4 regions of the Bradyrhizobium genosp. P genome follow, and region 1 is predicted to be linked to each of the others. Evidence: predicted binding sites of a transcription regulator. Region 1 holds the regulator's gene; each other region holds the start of a gene.

Region 1 (4,210 bases):
GCGTCGCGGATCCTTTTCTTCGACGACTCCGCCGCCAATATCGAAGGTGCGCGGGCGCGCGGCCTTCACGCCGTCCACGTGACATCGACGGATGACGTGGCAAGGGCGCTCGCCGCACTTGGGATTTAGGCATTTGGGATTTAGGCACTTTGGATTTAGGAGGTCCTGCCCGTGGCACTGATGCCGGTTGCCGATGCCCTCTCCGCCATTCTCGCCAGCGCAGAGCCGCTGCCCGAGGAGATGGTGGCGCTCGATACCGCCTATCACCGCACGCTGGCACGCGACGTCGCGGCGCGGCGCACCCAGCCGCCGCAGCCGATGTCGGCGATGGACGGTTACGCGGTGCGCGCAGCCGACGCAGCTGATCTCTCGGCCCGGCTGAAGGTGATCGGCGAGGTCGCGGCCGGCCGGCCGTTCGAGCGAACAGTCGGCGCCGGCGAAGCGGTGCGGATTTTTACCGGCGGCGTGATCCCCGATGGCGCTGACGCGATCATCATCCAGGAGGATACCAAGGCTGACGGCGACCACATCACCCTGACGGAGGCCGCCGCCAAAGGTCGGCATATCCGCGTCGCCGGGGTGGATTTCCACGAAGGCGACGTAATGCTGGCAGGCGGCAGCGTTCTGTCCGACCGCGCGCTGTCGCTCGCCGCCGCGATGAACTATCCGGAACTGGCCGTCCGCCGCCGTCCGAAGGTCGCGGTGCTGGCGACCGGCGATGAGCTTGTCATGCCGGGTTCCCGCCCCGGCCCGGGTCAGATCGTCTATTCCAACGGTTATGCGCTGCGGGCGCTGGCGCGCGCCGAAGGCGCCGAGACCGTCGATCTCGGCATCGCCGCCGACACCGTGGCGTCGACCACCTCAGGAATCCGCCGGGCGCGCGAGGCGGACGCCGACATACTCATCACCACCGGCGGCGCCTCGGTCGGCGACCACGATCTCGTCAAGCAGTCGCTGGAGGCCGAGGGCGTCGACATGGCGTTCTGGCGGATCGCGATGCGGCCCGGCAAGCCGATGATGCACGGGCGGTTGGGTTCGATGCGGGTGATGGGCCTGCCCGGCAATCCGGTGTCGTCTTATGTCTGCGCCTTCCTGTTTCTGGTGCCGCTGATTCGGGCTTTGAACGGACGCAAGGTGATTCATCATGTCCGCGAGAGCGCCGTGCTCGGCCGCGATCTTGCCGCCAACGACCAGCGCGAGGACTATCTGCGCGCGCGGCTCGAGGAGCGCGACGACGGCACGCTGATCGCGACGCCGGTCCTGCAGCAGGACAGTTCGCTGTTGGGAAATCTCGCTGCGGCACGGGCACTTCTGATCCGTCCGCCGTTCGCGCCGGCCGCCGTTACAGGCGCGCCGTGCGAGATCCTGACGATGCCGGAGTGACGCTGCGCGCGAACCGCGCATCGGGAACGGCTGTTACGTTCAGCTCCACGCTCAGCTCTACGTTCACCTGAAATTAAGTGGTTGCGGAACACATATCGAACATATAGTGTCCGTTCATGATTTGTTTCGAGTACTGGTGTCTATGAATGGGAGTCCATCTCGGAGTTTAGCGCTTCCGAGACCTGGCTTTCTTCTGATGTCTCGGAATCGAACGACGCTATCAACCGGGGGAATGCTCGAGATGCTCACGCGCAAACAGTACGAACTTCTGCGTTTCATCAACGAACGTCTGAAAGAGGCCGGCGTGCCGCCCTCGTTTGACGAGATGAAGGACGCGCTCGATCTGCGCTCGAAATCCGGTATCCATCGCCTCATCACCGCCCTCGAGGAGCGCGGCTTCATCCGCCGCCTGCCCAACCGCGCCCGCGCCATCGAGGTGATCAAGCTTCCCGAGCTCTCCGGCGGCGGCAATGGCCGGCGCGGCTTCACGCCCAGCGTCATCGAAGGCACGCTCGGCAAGCGCTCGAGCGCACCGATTGGCGCCGAGGATGACGGCAACCGCCCGGTCGCCGTCCCCGTGATGGGCCGGATTGCGGCCGGTACGCCGATCGAGGCGCTGCAAACCCGCAGCCACACCATCAGTGTGCCGCCCGACATGCTCGGCTCCGGGGAACACTACGCGCTGGAAGTGCGCGGCGACTCCATGGTCGATGCCGGCATCCTCGACGGCGACATGGCGCTGATCCAGCGCAACGACACCGCCGACACCGGCGACATCGTGGTGGCGCTGATCGACGAAGAGGAAGCCACCCTCAAGCGCTTCCGCCGGCGTGGCGCCTCGATCGCGCTCGAGCCGGCCAACACTGCCTATGAAGTGCGCATCCTGCCGCCGAACCGGGTGCGGATCCAGGGCAAGCTGATCGGGCTCTATCGCAAATACTGACGGCGTCGAGGAACGAGCGACACATCGGCAAGTTGCTTGGCGGATAGCGCAGCGCGTTGCTTCTCTGGACGCGCTCCGATACCTCCCGCGCGCTGTAGCGCGTTTGTGATCGGAGCTCCTGGGCGGCCAGTCGTACAATCGCCCAGAAACGGGAAAAGACTGTTTCGCTATCGTCCACTCTGGTAGAGGCCTGCGCCTCAAGGGGAGGCACGGGTCGCTATCTCGAAATGAGGAGCCATCCGATGTGTGACTATAGTCTGCACGCTGTGGCATCGCGTCCCGCCGTTGTCGGAGAGACGCTGATCACCACGACCTTCCGCGGCACGTCGACCCGCGGCTTTGCCTCGGAGCATGATCCGGCCGTCGCGGTCTGCATGCGTCCGGGCACCGAGCTCGCCTTCGCTGAAAACGTCCGCTACGATAGCCGCTGGATCTGGACCAAGACGATCGGCTACCGCGTCGGCGTGTTCAACGAGGTCGAGCCCGACGTTCCCGATCGCCATCATGACGCGGTCGAATTCCCCGACGGCAATCGCATATTGGTGACGCAGCTCTGCGAAGGGCAGCGCGTGACCGTGCTGCAGCTGCCGGCGGTTCAGCCGACCGTCGAACAGAAGCCCAAGGTCTTGGAGCGGCGGCCCTCTGCATTTGCGTCGCTATTTTTGGGTTGAGACCATCAGCGCCGCAGGATGAACCGCCTCGCGGCGGGTGACCAAAGCAATTTCGAGCGACCCCGGACTTAGGGTTCCGGGGCGCAATTGGGGATTTGCGTCCAACAGCGCCTTGGCGCATCATCTCGCGCTGAGAAGGACACGCGCGGTGGTCGACAAGGTCACTTGGCAAAAGGCTGGACGCGTCACGGAGCCGGGCCGGTACATGTTCCGGTTCGGCTGGCTCACGGTCACCGCCGACGACCTCAAGGTCTGGCAGCAATTTCCCGAAGCCGCCTTCACCCTGGTCAAGTTGCCCGACGCCGGCCCCGACTCCGACGAGTACCATCTCGGCGCCTTCGAAATTCCGGCGACGCCCTCGCCCGACCACCCCTAATCGTCGCCCTGAACATCCGCCTCCGCCGGGGTCGCATCGACCGCAGGCCGCGTCGCGCCGGGCAGCCGCAACATCGTTTCGCTCTCGGTATCGCCGGAAACCGCCGGCGACCACGGCCGGTCGATGCCACCAGGCTTGACCGCGTCGATGGCAAAGCCGTCACTGACACGGCGCAGCATCAGCGCACCGTGGCGCCGCAGCCGCTCGGAATCGATCACGGACGCCGCGCAGTCCTGTGGCGTCGACCGAGCGGTCACGATCAGCATGGCGCGCTCGCAATCATCCACCAGCGCCTCGGGCCGCGTCGCCAGCGCGACGAAGCCGCCACCGGCGCCCGTCGCGGTCACACAGCCGCTGTCGTCGCAGGAGACGCCGTCTGCCAGCGAGAGATCGGCGGCGGTGCGCGCATCGGCATCCGCAGCGAGCCATTCCTTGACGAGGAAGGCGTCCTTGGCGCTCCGCATCAGATGCAGCCGCCCGTCGCCGCCTCGCACCGCGACGTTGCGGCCGTCAGCGGAGATGAGGACATCTGGCTGCGGCACCCTTACCGCCCAGATTGTCGCGACCAGAAGCAGGGCCGCGCCCGACCAGCGCAGCGGGGTACGCAGCAGCCCGAGCAGGACGAGCCCCACGCTCGCCAGGATCATGGGCCCGGTGCCGAACGCCGCCATGCGGCCGACCGCACCCGGCAGCGCGGCGACCCACTGCGTCACCACGATCATCCAGTCGATGCCGAGGCCCATGAGCCACCAGAACACGCCGTCAAAGCCGAACGGCATGGCCAGGAGCCCAAGCAAGCCCGCCGGCATCACGACCGCCGACACCACCGGCATCGCC
Region 2 (4,210 bases), 3.6 Mb from region 1:
CCTGGATTTTATCTCGGCCTTGTCACTCCGCCGCAACCATTCGCGGAAGCGGAACGTAAAGCCAGTCGTAACAGGATGAGCATAATACGCTTCCGCGCAGATTGCCTACGCACATTTTTCAGCAGGCGTGCCGGATTATGGTTTGGGCGTCTCGAGTCTGAAGCGGGCAGCACCGCCCTGGCCAAGCGGCTTCTCGAGTTCGGGCAGAATGATCTTCAACTCGTTGGCGAGCGTCCACGGCGGATTCACGATCAAAAGGCCGGTGGAAACGAGGCCGCTGCCGGTTTCCTGCGGCGCAACACTGAATTCAAGGCGCAAACATTTGCCGGGCGGCCGGCTCGTTGCTGCTGTTGCGGCCACGCTGCGGGCGAGTTCGTCGGTCGCCCTCCGTGTTTTTACGGGATACCATATCAGGTACATGCCGGTCGGCCATTTTGCGAACGCTTCCGAAAAGCCCTTGGCCAGCCGCTCGAACTCATCCTTGGCCTCGAACGGCGGATCGATCAGCACCAGACCGCGCCGCTCGTTCGGCGGCACGAACGCCGGCAGCGCCGTCCAGCCGTCGAGATCGACGACGCGGGCCTGCGTGTCGCGCCGCAGCGCGTCGATCAGTTGCCTGCGCGCGGTCTGCTCGATCTCGCAGGCGGTGAGGCGGTCCTGCGGTCGCAACAGCGCGCGCGCGATCAAGGGCGAGCCGGGATAGGACTTCAACTCGGCCTTTGGATTGAACGCTCTGACGATGTCGAGATAGGGCGTGACCAGCGGCGACGTCTTGTCGGACAGGCGCGCCTGCATCAGCCGCGCGATGCCGGTGAGCCATTCGCCGCCGCGCTGCGCTTCGCTCGATGTGAGATCGTAGAGTCCGGCGCCGGCGTGAGTGTCGATGACGCGAAACGGCGCCTGCTTCTCCTGCAGGTAGGTGAGCATGCGCACCAGCACGATGTGCTTGATGACATCGGCGAAGCTGCCGGCATGAAAGGCGTGACGGTAGTTCATCAGATAGCAGTTACCACGTCATTGCGAGCGGAGCGAAGCAATCCATGTCTCACCACGAGGAAAGAACGGATTGCTTCCGCCTTCGCCGAGGCTTCCGCGGCGAGTCGTCGCTTCAGCGCAAAATCGCTTGGCAATTTTGTCGCGAACTCCTCGCAATGACGGGAGAGGGAAGCTATCCGCCGCGCATCGGCGGCATCAGCACCTCGTCGCGGCGGCAGGCGCGGCGGTCGATCTCCTCGCAGGAACGGAATTGCAGCTCCTTGGAGAGGCAGATCCGCACTTCGCTGAGCCGCTTGCGGTCGCAGGTGACCGCGATGGCCGAATTGCTGAGCCCCGGATTGGCCTTGATGAACGCCGCTTCCAAATCGTCGGGCGCGATCGTCTTCGGCTCCGACAATTGCAGGAATTCCTCAGGGATCTTCACCGCGGCGCGTGCCTTGCGGACGGTTTCGAAATAGGCGCGTTCGTCGAGGCCGGAGCAGGTGCCGTGCTTGTCCCATTCGTTGAAGATCAGCCCGGGCGCCGGCATCAGATCGAGCATCGAAGTCATGATGTTGCGGCCAAGGCGCGGCGAGGGCCGCTGGCAGTACTCCGGGAAGCCGTGTTCATACTGCGGCCACAGGCCGTGCACCACGAAGGAGAACGGCCGCCCGCCGCACTGCGCCTGCGTGCCGCGGCCGTTGTTGCCGCGTTCGCTGGCCGATTCGCAGAAGGACGGCGACCATGACAGCGACAGCACATAGTAATCGAACTCGCCCGGTGCGTTCTGCCGGCGGTCCTGGGCCGACGCCATGCCGGCGGAGGCCAAGACCAGGACGATGGCTGCAAGCGACATCAGAAATCGGGAAATTGTGACCAACCGAGGCATCAAACGCTCCCTAACTCGACCCTGTCGAACCTAACAGGAGATCGGAACATTTCAAGAACAAAAAAGCCGCCTGCTCCTTGGAGGAGGCAGGCGCAAGCAATTCTCGGCAGTCTGGCAGGAGATCAGGGCCGCGCGGCTCGGCAGTAAGGGTTGTAGGCCCAGTTGCGATCGAGCCCCGTGACGCACCATTCGACGCCCTGGTTGAAGCCAGCGAAGCCGCCGTCCTCGATGATCGAGTAGTGGACCGTGCGCGTCTTGCCGTCGCTCAGCATCACGTCGCCGGCGCAATAGCGGCGCGGAATATTGTCGGACTGCCAGGGACGGAACGCGGTTTCGTGGATCCGGCCGTAGCCGGTGATCACCAGCGGCGAATTCCAGAAGGTGGCTTCCTTCTCGTGGAACTGCGAGCTGATGGTCGACAAGGCCGACTCGCACGGGGCCACGCGGCCGTCATAGCGCGGACCGGACAGCCAGAAATTCAGCTCGAACGGATTTGCGGCCTGCGCCGTGCCCCCAAAAGCCAGCAGCCCGAACATGAGCGCGGCGCCGAGGCCGAGTTTTTTGGGAGAAATGAACAGGTTGCGCATGGGAGTCCGCCCGATGATCCGATGCGGCGGACGGTGCCGCGAAGGCCCGGCGAGGTCAAGTGCAGCGCGGCAACACCTGAGGAGAAGTCCGCTTCGGAGAGAGGCTCGTTCTTTCCATGGCCACCGGCGCACTCTATGTTGTTGGCAAGCGAAATGGAGTCTGCGATGCGAAGGATGATGGCCGCGTGCCTGGTTGCCGTTTGCGGGATGCTGGCCATTGCGCCGGCGCGGGCCGACTGGTTGCAGCCGGTGCCGCCGTTCAAGGCGAATGATACCGGCGGTATAATTGCCTACACGCTGGCCGCCCAGACCGATGCTCGGCAGCTTGCCGTCGATCACTGCGCTTCCTACGGCAAGGTGGCAAAATTCCTCGCCGTGCAGGCCTATCCGGGCGGCTACATCTCGTTTGCCTGCCGCTGGGTACCCTACGGCGCCGCGAACCGGCCGTTGCGAACGCTCTACTGACACTGCCTCGAATCCTGCAACCGATCAGCCGGGAGCCAATCGCCATGACGCGACAGCTTGCATTATTTGGTTCGGCAGTTTGCCTGGTGTTGTCGGCCGGCGCGGCCAGCGCGGTCGATCTGCCGATCCGCAAGGCGGGCCTGTGGGAAGTGAAGATGGTGCGGACCAATTCGCCGCTGCCTGAAATGACGATGCAGCAGTGCACCGACGAGACCACCGATAAGGAGATGAGCACCGCCTTCTCGCCGCTGTCGAAGGAAGCCTGCTCCAAGAAGGACATTCAGAAGACCGCGACCGGTTATGTCAGCGATTCCGAATGCGGCTTCGGCAATGCGTCGATCACGACGCATTCCGAGATCACCGGGGATTTCAATTCCGCCTATACCGTCAAGTCGACGTCGCACAGCGAGCGCGGCGCGACACAAGGCGATCACGTCACGACGCTCGAGGCGAAGTGGCTCGGCGCCTGCAAGCCGGACCAGAAGGTCGGCGACATCATGATGCCCGGTGGCATCAAGATGAATGTCCACGACGTCGACAAGCTGAAGAGCTTGATCCCGAAGCAGATGCAGAAACAGAACTGAAGCGGCTACACCGGCACCCGTACCGCCGCGCGCAAGCCGCCCATCGGACTTTCGCCGAGCATGATGTCGCCGCCATGCGAGCGGGCGATGTCGCGGGCGATGGCAAGGCCGAGCCCGGTGCCGCCCTCGCCCTCGTCCTGGTTGCGGGCATCGTCGAGCCGCAGGAACGGCTTGAACACCTCTTCGCGCATGTCAGCCGGAATGCCCGGGCCGTCGTCGTCGACGGTCACGGTGAGATAGCGGTGATCGCGCTGGCCGGTGATCGAGATCGTGTTGGCATGGCGCGCCGCATTCGACACGAGGTTGCCGAGGCAGCGCTTGAACGAGGCCGGCTTCACGGTGACGACGGGCAGGCCGTGGAACGCCACGGTGGCGATATGGCCGTGACGCTCGGCGTCGCAGCGCAATTCCTCCAGCGCCATCGTCATGTCGGTCGGCTGGGCGATCTCGCCGGAATCGCCCCGCGCGAAGGCGAGATAGTCTTCGAGCATCATCGACATCTCGTCGACGTCCTTGCGCATCGCGTCGATTTCGGGACCTTCGCCCAGCAGGACGAGCTCGAGCTTGAAGCGGGTCAGGATGGTGCGCAAATCATGCGACACGCCGGCGAGCATCGCGGTGCGCTGCTCGATCGAGCGCTCGATGCGCGCCTTCATTTCCAGGAACGCCTGCGCGGCGCGCCGCACCTCGCGCGCGCCGCGCGGCCGGAA
Region 3 (4,210 bases), 770 kb from region 1:
GGTATCATTTAAGTTTGATGAGGTTGGAATCTGGTCTGAGCTAAAGCTCGAGATCGTTGAAAAATACGGATCAGCCTATACGAGCGCCTTTGCCAACCAGAAAGGTTTGAAGAAACTCTACGTCGACGCTTTCAGTGGCGCCGGCGTCCACATCTCAAAGCGAAGTGGTGGACCGATCGACGGCAGCCCAGCGCGTGCGTTAAAAACGACGCCCCCCTTCGATGGTTTCTTTTTCATCGATATGGACGCACACAAAACAGCGCACTTAAGACGGCTGTGTGCCAATCGCGGTGACGTCCATATCGAAACAGGCGACGCTTCCAAATATCTCACGCAGGTCCTTCTGCCAACGATCAGATACGAGCACTTCAAGCGAGCGCTCTGCCTCTTTGATCCCTACGGTCTTCACTTGGAATGGAGCGCGATGGAGATGGCAGGCCAGTCTCACGCCGTTGACATGTTTCTGAACTTCCCAGTGATGGACATGAATAGGAATGCGATTTGGCGGAACCCCGATGCCGTTCCGAGGGATGGCATAGATCGGATGAACCGCTTTTGGGGCGACGAAACTTGGAGAGAAACGGCCTACGCAGAACATCCGCAAGGCAACTTGTTCGGTGCACCAGACATCGTAAAGCAAAGCAATGAGGCTATCGTACGCGCTTTTCAGGAAAGGCTGCGCAAAGTAGCTGGATTCCAGTTCGTCCCTGAGCCCTTGCCGATGAAAAACAGTACCAACGCGGTTGTGTACTACTTATTCTTTGCTTCACAGAAGCCGGTTGCGCAAAAGATCATCGAGGGAATCTTTAATAAATACCGATGAGACTACGGCCGTAAATCAGGCATCTCATCGTATGTCTTGCCGTTCAGTACACGACCGGCGGCTTTCTTGTTTTTTCCACCCCATTGTTTGAAGAAGAAAGCCGTTCCAGAAGCACGGCACATCGCCTCGATCTCGTCGACCCATTCAGGTCGCATCTCGCGAGCGCGCGGGCCGCTTTCTCCACCGACGATCGCCCAGTGGATGTCGGTCAGATCGCCTTCCGCTACGGACCCGATCAAGGGCTCAAGGGAAACAAACCTGACCGCAGCAGGCACCTGCCGGATCGCGTCCAGACGAGCGAGGACACGATTATCTTCAACGCTGGTGCCGAGCCAGACGTTCGGGAGGATTTCGAACTGTCTTTGAGCCAGAACCATAGCCATGCGCTCGGGACGCTTTGTAAGGATTTGATAGGTGTGTCGGGATGTGTCCTTCATGACGTCCCAAACCCGAGCAATGAATTCAATCGGAACGTCATCGTGAAACAAATCGGACATTGAATTCACAAACACCTTTCGCGGCTTCGACCACGTCTTGGGTGTGTCCAGCGATGCGTAATCCAAACGAATCTTACCGGTCCATACGGCACGTTTTCCACTTTTCCGGGTCAGACCGCGGTACTTCTGAGTGCCCATTGCCTCAAGCCTTGCCGCCATTCGCATCGCGTAGCAGTTCGTACAGCCTGCGGTGAGTACGGTGCAGCCGGCCACAGGATTCCAAGTTGCGTCAGTCCACTCGATTGATGTCTCAGCCATTGGATTCTCCCAACTCAACTTGGATGTGGCGCGTGCAAGCAAGGTAACGAAAACTTCTTACCCAAGGATTCCTGTCGCCTTCCGAACCCTTTGACGTGGGGAGGAAATCAGGTTAAAGAACAAAATAAGAACGATCAAGCTAGCGCCACGCGTTGCTGGCCACGTATATGACAAGCCGCTTCCTCTCAATTGATTCCCCAATGGCCAAATCCACCCTCTCCTTTGTCTGCCAGAACTGCGGCGCGGCGTATAATCGCTGGCAAGGCAAGTGCGAGTCCTGCGGCGAGTGGAATACGCTGGCCGAGGAAGACGCCACCGGCTCGGTGCCGGTCTCGATCCGCTCCAGGCGCAAGGGGCGGACGTTCGCGCTGGAAAGCCTGACCGGCAAAAGCCAGGATGCCCCGCGCACCTCCTCCGGCATGGCCGAACTCGATCGCGTCACCGGCGGCGGTTTCGTGCGCGGCTCGGTGCTTTTGGTCGGCGGCGATCCCGGTATCGGCAAATCGACGCTGCTGACCCAGGCCACCAGCATGATGGCGCGCGCCGGGCATCGCGCGGTCTACATATCGGGCGAAGAGGCGGTGGCGCAGGTGCGGCTGCGGGCCGAGCGGCTGGGGCTCGCTGATGCGCCGGTGCAGCTGGCAGCCGAGACCTCGGTCGAGGACATCGTCTCGACGCTCTCGGAAGGCGCCGTGCCGCGCCTGATCGTGATCGATTCGATCCAGACCATGTGGACCGACACGGTGGAATCGGCGCCCGGCACCGTGACCCAGGTCCGCGCCTCCGCGCAGGCGCTGATACGATTTGCCAAGAAGACCGGCGCCGCGATCATCCTGGTCGGCCACGTCACCAAGGACGGCCAGATCGCCGGCCCCCGCGTGGTCGAGCACATGGTCGACGCCGTGCTGTCGTTCGAGGGCGAAGGCTCGCAACAATTCCGCATCCTGCGCGCGGTGAAGAACCGCTTTGGCGCGACCGACGAGATCGGGGTGTTCGAGATGACGGGGCTGGGCCTGCGCGAAGTCACCAACCCCTCCGAATTGTTCCTGTCTGAACGTGACCAAGGAAGCCCCGGCACAGCGGTGTTTGCCGGCATCGAGGGCACCCGCCCGGTGCTGGTCGAATTGCAGGCATTGGTGGCGCCGACCTCGCTCGGCACGCCCCGGCGCGCCGTGGTCGGCTGGGATCCGAGCCGGCTGTCGATGGTGCTGGCGGTGCTGGAGGCCCATTGCGGGGTGAAGCTCTCTGGGCACGACGTGTACCTCAATGTCGCCGGCGGCCTGCGCATTCAGGAACCCGCAGCCGACATGGCCGCGGCCGCGGCGCTGGTGTCGTCGCTGGTGAACGCACAGTTGCCGACGGATGCGGTCTATTTCGGCGAGATTTCGCTCTCCGGCGCGGTCCGCCCGGTGGCGCAGACGTCGGCGAGGCTGAAGGAAGCCGCCAAGCTCGGCTTCGGCCGCGCCATCCTGCCCGAATCGGCCCGTGGCGACGTCGGCGGCGATGCCGGTCTCATCCTCAACAGCGTCGGCAATCTGACCACTTTGGTTGCCGAAATCGCCGCGCGCGGGACCCCTCGGGGCGGTCGGGGTACGCCAAGAGGCGACCAGGCGGCGTCACGGGAGCCTGAAGCGACTGAGAAAAATGCCACACCGGCCCGATTCCGTCGCGAGAACAGCTAAAGCGGCGTGACGTATCAGCGCCCCGCCGCTATACATCCGCCGCGCGGGAAAGGTTGCCGTCCGGCCTTGCCGGATGCGCCCGACGCGCTTCAGTTAGGACGGCACCGAGTTTGCCGATTCGCGAGAGCTTTAAACAGCGTACCTGAACGTACCAGCGGACCTGACCAGCCGATGCCGATAACGATACTCGATCTCGTCCTGCTCGGGGTGATGCTGATCTCGGGCCTGCTTGCCATGGTGCGCGGCTTCATGCGCGAGATCCTGTCGATCGCCGCCTGGGGCGCCGCGGCGCTGGTCACGCTGTATGCTTTCTCGAAGCTGCTGCCGACCGCCAAGACTTATTTCAACAACGACACGATCGCAGCGGCGGTCGTGGTGGCCGGCGTCTTCATCGGCACCCTGATCGTGGTCTCCATCATCACGGTGCGGATTTCAGACATGATCCTGGATTCGCGGATCGGCGCGCTCGACCGCACCCTCGGCTTCCTGTTCGGCCTCGCCCGCGGCCTGCTGATCGTGGTCGTGGCGTTCATGTTCTTCAGCTGGCTGGTCCCGGACAAGCAACGGCCCGACTGGGTGACCGGGGCGAAATCCCGGGTGGTGCTGCAAGGAACCGGGGATTGGCTGATGTCGCTCTTGCCTGACGACCCCGAGAACACCATCTTAAAGAAATTCAAAAAGAATAAGCCCGACGATGATTTTGCCGATACCGATCAGGCCGCGCCTGCGTCGGGCGACGGCTATAGCAAACCCGCTCGCGACAGCCTCAAAAAGCTGATCGAGAAACCGGCGGGCCAGTAACTTTTGGGTCTGACTTGGGGCCCCAACCAGAGGCGATGAACGAGATGCAAGCCAGTTCCGATCACGCCGACCAACTGGACCTCGCCCTCGGCCCGATCGAATTGCGGGATGATCTCCAACGCCCTGATCTGGACCTCGATCTGGACGGG
Region 4 (4,210 bases), 110 kb from region 1:
CGCAGCGGCCGCCCTTGACGTTGAAGGAGAAGCGCCCCGGCTCGTAGCCGCGCGCCTTGGCTTCGGGCAGGCCGGCAAACCATTCGCGGATCGGCGTGAAGGCGCCGGTATAGGTCGCGGGGTTCGAACGCGGCGTGCGGCCGATCGGCGACTGGTCGATGTCGATGATCTTGTCGATATGCTCGAGGCCCTCGATGCGATCGTGAGGCGCGGCGCCTTCGCTGGCGTTGTTGAGTTTGCGGGCGATCGCCTTGTACAGCGTGTCGATCAGCAAGGTCGACTTGCCGCCGCCGGAGACGCCGGTGACGCAGGTGAACAGGCCGAGCGGAATCTCGGCCGAGACGTTCTTGAGATTGTTGCCGCGGGCGTTGATGACCTTCAGCGTGCGGCGATGGTTCGGCGGCCGCCGCTCGGGAATCGCGACCGACAATTCGCCGGTGAGGTATTTGCCGGTCAGCGATTTCGGATTGCGCTTGATCTGGTCGGGCGTGCCCTCGGCCACGATGTGGCCGCCATGCATGCCGGCGCCGGGGCCGATGTCGAGCACGTAATCGGCGAGCAGGATGGCGTCCTCGTCATGCTCTACGACGATGACGGTGTTGCCGAGGTCGCGAAGCCGCTTCAGCGTGTCGAGCAGGCGGGCGTTGTCGCGCTGGTGCAGGCCGATCGACGGCTCGTCCAGCACATAGAGCACGCCTGTCAGCCCCGAGCCGATCTGCGAGGCGAGGCGGATGCGCTGGCTTTCGCCGCCGGACAACGTGCCGGAGGCGCGCGCCAAGGTCAGGTAGTTCAGGCCGACATCGAGCAGGAAGGTCAGCCGCTCGCGGATCTCCTTCAGGATGCGCGCGGCGATTTCGTTCTGCTGGGCGTTGAGCGCCTCCGGCACGGTCTCGAACCATTCGCCGGCGCGCCGGACCGAGAGCTCCGAGATCTCGCCAATGTGCTTGCCGCCGATCTTGACGCAGAGCGCCTCCGGCTTCAGCCGGTAGCCGTGGCAGCCCGCGCAGGGGACGTCGGAGAAATACTTCGCCAGCTCCTCGCGCGCCCACTCGCTCTCGGTCTCGCGGTAGCGGCGATTGATGTTGGTGACGACGCCCTCGAACGGCTTCTTGGTGTCGTAGGACCGGACCCCGTCCTCGTAGGAGAACTTGATCTCGTCCTCGCCGGAGCCATGCAGCAGCGCGGTCTGCACCTTCTTCGGCAGGTCCTTCCACTTGGTGTCGAGCGTGAACTTGTAGTGCTTGCCGAGCGCGGTCAGGGTCTGGATGTAATAGGGCGAGGAGGATTTCGCCCAGGGTGCGATCGCGCCCTTGCGCAGGGTCGCCTCCTTATCGGGGATGACGAGGTCCTCGTCGATATGCTGCTCGACGCCGAGGCCGCCGCAGGCCGGGCAGGCGCCGTAGGGGTTGTTGAAGGAGAACAATCTCGGCTCGATCTCGGGGATCGTGAAGCCGGAGACCGGGCAGGCGAATTTTTCCGAGAACAGGATACGCTCGGGCCCGCTCTTGTCATGGATCTTTGCGGTCTTCTTCTTGTCCTCGGTGGCTGCCGCCGCCGGAGCGTCGGCGTATTCGATCACAGCGAGGCCTTCCGCGAGCTTCAGCGCGGTCTCGAAGCTTTCGGCCAGGCGCTGCGACAGATCGGGGCGGACCACGATGCGGTCGACCACGACGTCGATGTCGTGCGGGAATTTCTTGTCGAGCGTGGGCGCCTCGGCGAGCTCATGGAAGGTGCCGTCGATCTTGACGCGCTGAAAACCCTTCTTGAGGTATTCGGCGAGCTCCTTCTTGTACTCGCCCTTGCGGCCGCGCACGACCGGCGCCAGCAGATAGAGGCGGGTGCCTTCCGGCAGCGCCAGCACGCGGTCGACCATCTGCGAGACGATCTGGCTTTCGATCGGCAGGCCGGTGACCGGCGAATAGGGCACGCCGACGCGCGCCCACAACAGGCGCATGTAGTCGTAGATCTCGGTGACGGTGCCGACCGTGGAGCGCGGGTTCTTCGACGTCGTCTTCTGCTCGATCGAGATCGCCGGCGACAGGCCGTCGATTTGGTCGACGTCGGGCTTCTGCATCATCTCCAGGAATTGGCGCGCATAGGCCGACAGCGACTCGACGTAGCGGCGCTGGCCCTCGGCATAGATGGTGTCGAAGGCGAGCGAGGATTTGCCCGAGCCGGACAGGCCGGTGAACACCACGAGCTTGTCGCGCGGAATCTCGACGTCGATGTTCTTCAGATTGTGCTCGCGCGCGCCGCGAATCGTGATGGCGCGCGATGAGGAGCCGTTCTGTTGGCGCTTCGACTTGAGCACTTCGTCCATAGCGGCAATTTCCGGGCGCGTGACGCGTGCGCCTTTTGGGCGCGCATCGCCGGTGATGCCGGGACCTTGCGCCGATGGGTGGTGAAGACTGGAACGTAGGAAGAACGGCCAAGGATTTCCAGTGCCGTGTTGATTCCATCAACGGATAGTTTGCCGGATGGCAGCAGCCGTCAGCAGCACGGGTTCCAGCAACGCAAAAAGGCCGGCGCAAGGCCGGCCTTTTCGTCGCGATCGGGTCGCGCGTATCAGTATTTCGCGACCACCGGGCCGCCCCAGTTGAAGTGGTGGTTGAGGCCCGCCTTCACGGTGTGGAAGGTGTCGCTCCAGTCCGAGCGGTCGGCGGGCGCCGGCGTGTACTGGATCGAGCCCTTACCGAGATCGAGGTAGCTGTATTCGAGCTTGGCCGACCAGTTCGGCGCGAACATGTATTCGACGCCCGCGCCGGCAGTCCAACCCCAGCGCGTGTCGCTCGCGGCGATCGAGGGAGGCGCGAGGCCGGCACTGTAACGGTGCTGGATGTCGCCGACCGCGGCACCGCCGCTCACGAACCACAGCGCGAGACCGTCGGCGTAGCCGAGACGGCCCTTGATATCGCCGAAGCTGCGCAAGGCGGTGTAGTAGGTGTCGAGCAGATCGGGTGGTCCGATATTGATGACAGCAGAGCGGCCATTGATTCCGGACCAGTGATAGTCGCCCTCGAGGCCGAACAGGGCGGGGCCAGCCTGCCAGTTGTAGCCGATCACACCGCCGACGAAGCCGCCGCTGGTGTCGTAATTCTGAGTACCGACAAAGGTCGGATCGTTCGGCGCGCCAAGGAACCTTTCCTTGTTGGTGCCCCATCCGCCGCCGCCCTGAACACCGACGTAGAATCCGTTCCAGTCTGTCGCGGGAGCGACAACTGCCGGCGTCGGAGCCTTGGCCACCGGTGCTGGGGCAAGGTCAGCCGCGGATGCTGAAGGGACACTGAGAACGGCGAGGGCTGCTGCTGCAACAAGAAGCTTTTTCATGGGATCCATCCCGCTTCGAATCTGCAATGCAGCCTACCATCAGGGGTTGAAGATCACCGTGGCTCCCGCGACACATATGATATCAATTTGATTCCATTGAATATTTTACGATTTATTAGGATTTAACCATGTCCGATTCGCCGACGATCGATGGTGCCGTGGGCCGGCGGGGCAGAACAGCCGGCCACAAAGGAAAAGGCCGGCACGAGGCCGGCCTTTCGTTCGGGTGGTCAGTACTTGTCCGCTTCTCGTTGGTCCCGAAGCGCTGAAATCTAGAAGATCGACGCGAGCGCCGCGTCCGTAACTTTGGACTTTACTCCGATTCAACCGCAAAGACCGTCTCCCAAATGCTACACCCTCTCACCATCGCCGCTCCTCCGGGACGGCCGGTTATGGAGAACAAATCTGGAACATTGGCGCCCGCGATGCTATATGTGGATAACCGCTGTATGCCCGCGCGATCGCGGAGGCGGCGGGATGGCGTCGGCGTATAGGTTCGCGACGCCTGCAGTAAGTGGCGAAGGTTGAACGTGGCGGCCGATGTCCGGCTGGCCCGGTTTTGGTGGAGAATGAAGCGATGGCGGGAAGTGTGAACAAGGTGATCCTGGTCGGAAACCTCGGCAAGGATCCGGAAATCCGGCGGACGCAGGACGGTCGTCCGATCGCGAACCTTTCCATCGCGACCTCGGAGACCTGGCGCGACAAGGGCACCGGCGAGCGCAAGGAAAAGACCGAGTGGCACCGCGTGGTGATCTTCAATGAGGGTCTCTGCAAGGTCGCCGAGCAGTACCTGAAGAAGGGCGCCAAGGTGTACATCGAGGGCCAGTTGCAGACCCGCAAATGGACCGACCAGAGCGGCGTCGAGAAATACTCGACCGAGGTC

Evidence for each region. Region 1 encodes LexA, which represses DNA repair genes until DNA is damaged. Its sites were predicted from a motif close to TGTTCNNNNTGTGTTCNG; they were not measured.
Region 2: the regulator LexA is predicted to act here: its motif matches at 1,907-1,924, upstream of ACP2YO_RS40390 (ribonuclease T2 family protein).
Region 3: the regulator LexA is predicted to act here: its motif matches at 1,694-1,711, upstream of radA (DNA repair protein RadA).
Region 4: the regulator LexA is predicted to act here: its motif matches at 2,410-2,427, upstream of uvrA (excinuclease ABC subunit UvrA).

Annotation. Positions count from the first base shown of each region.
Region 1 is NZ_CP188195.1:4,812,703-4,816,912, reverse strand. Features, by position in the region: gene ACP2YO_RS23310 (HAD family hydrolase) at 1-129, shown strand, start outside; gene glp (gephyrin-like molybdotransferase Glp) at 172-1,383, shown strand; gene lexA (transcriptional repressor LexA) at 1,625-2,326, shown strand; gene ACP2YO_RS23295 (hypothetical protein) at 2,569-2,997, shown strand; gene ACP2YO_RS23290 (hypothetical protein) at 3,146-3,373, shown strand; partial or broken gene ACP2YO_RS23285 (ComEC/Rec2 family competence protein) at 3,370-4,210, opposite strand, start outside.
Region 2 is NZ_CP188195.1:8,413,885-8,418,094, reverse strand. Features, by position in the region: gene ACP2YO_RS40395 (23S rRNA (adenine(2030)-N(6))-methyltransferase RlmJ) at 136-996, opposite strand; gene ACP2YO_RS40390 (ribonuclease T2 family protein) at 1,169-1,831, opposite strand; gene ACP2YO_RS40385 (hypothetical protein) at 1,987-2,451, opposite strand; gene ACP2YO_RS40380 (hypothetical protein) at 2,617-2,916, shown strand; gene ACP2YO_RS40375 (DUF3617 domain-containing protein) at 2,961-3,500, shown strand; gene ACP2YO_RS40370 (ATP-binding protein) at 3,506-4,210, opposite strand, start outside.
Region 3 is NZ_CP188195.1:5,579,248-5,583,457, forward strand. Features, by position in the region: gene ACP2YO_RS27070 (three-Cys-motif partner protein TcmP) at 1-823, shown strand, start outside; gene ACP2YO_RS27075 (DUF5131 family protein) at 826-1,578, opposite strand; gene radA (DNA repair protein RadA) at 1,779-3,260, shown strand; gene ACP2YO_RS27085 (CvpA family protein) at 3,432-4,061, shown strand; gene purF (amidophosphoribosyltransferase) at 4,097-4,210, shown strand, end outside.
Region 4 is NZ_CP188195.1:4,925,034-4,929,243, forward strand. Features, by position in the region: gene uvrA (excinuclease ABC subunit UvrA) at 1-2,320, opposite strand, end outside; gene ACP2YO_RS23860 (outer membrane protein) at 2,566-3,327, opposite strand; gene ACP2YO_RS23865 (single-stranded DNA-binding protein) at 3,905-4,210, shown strand, end outside.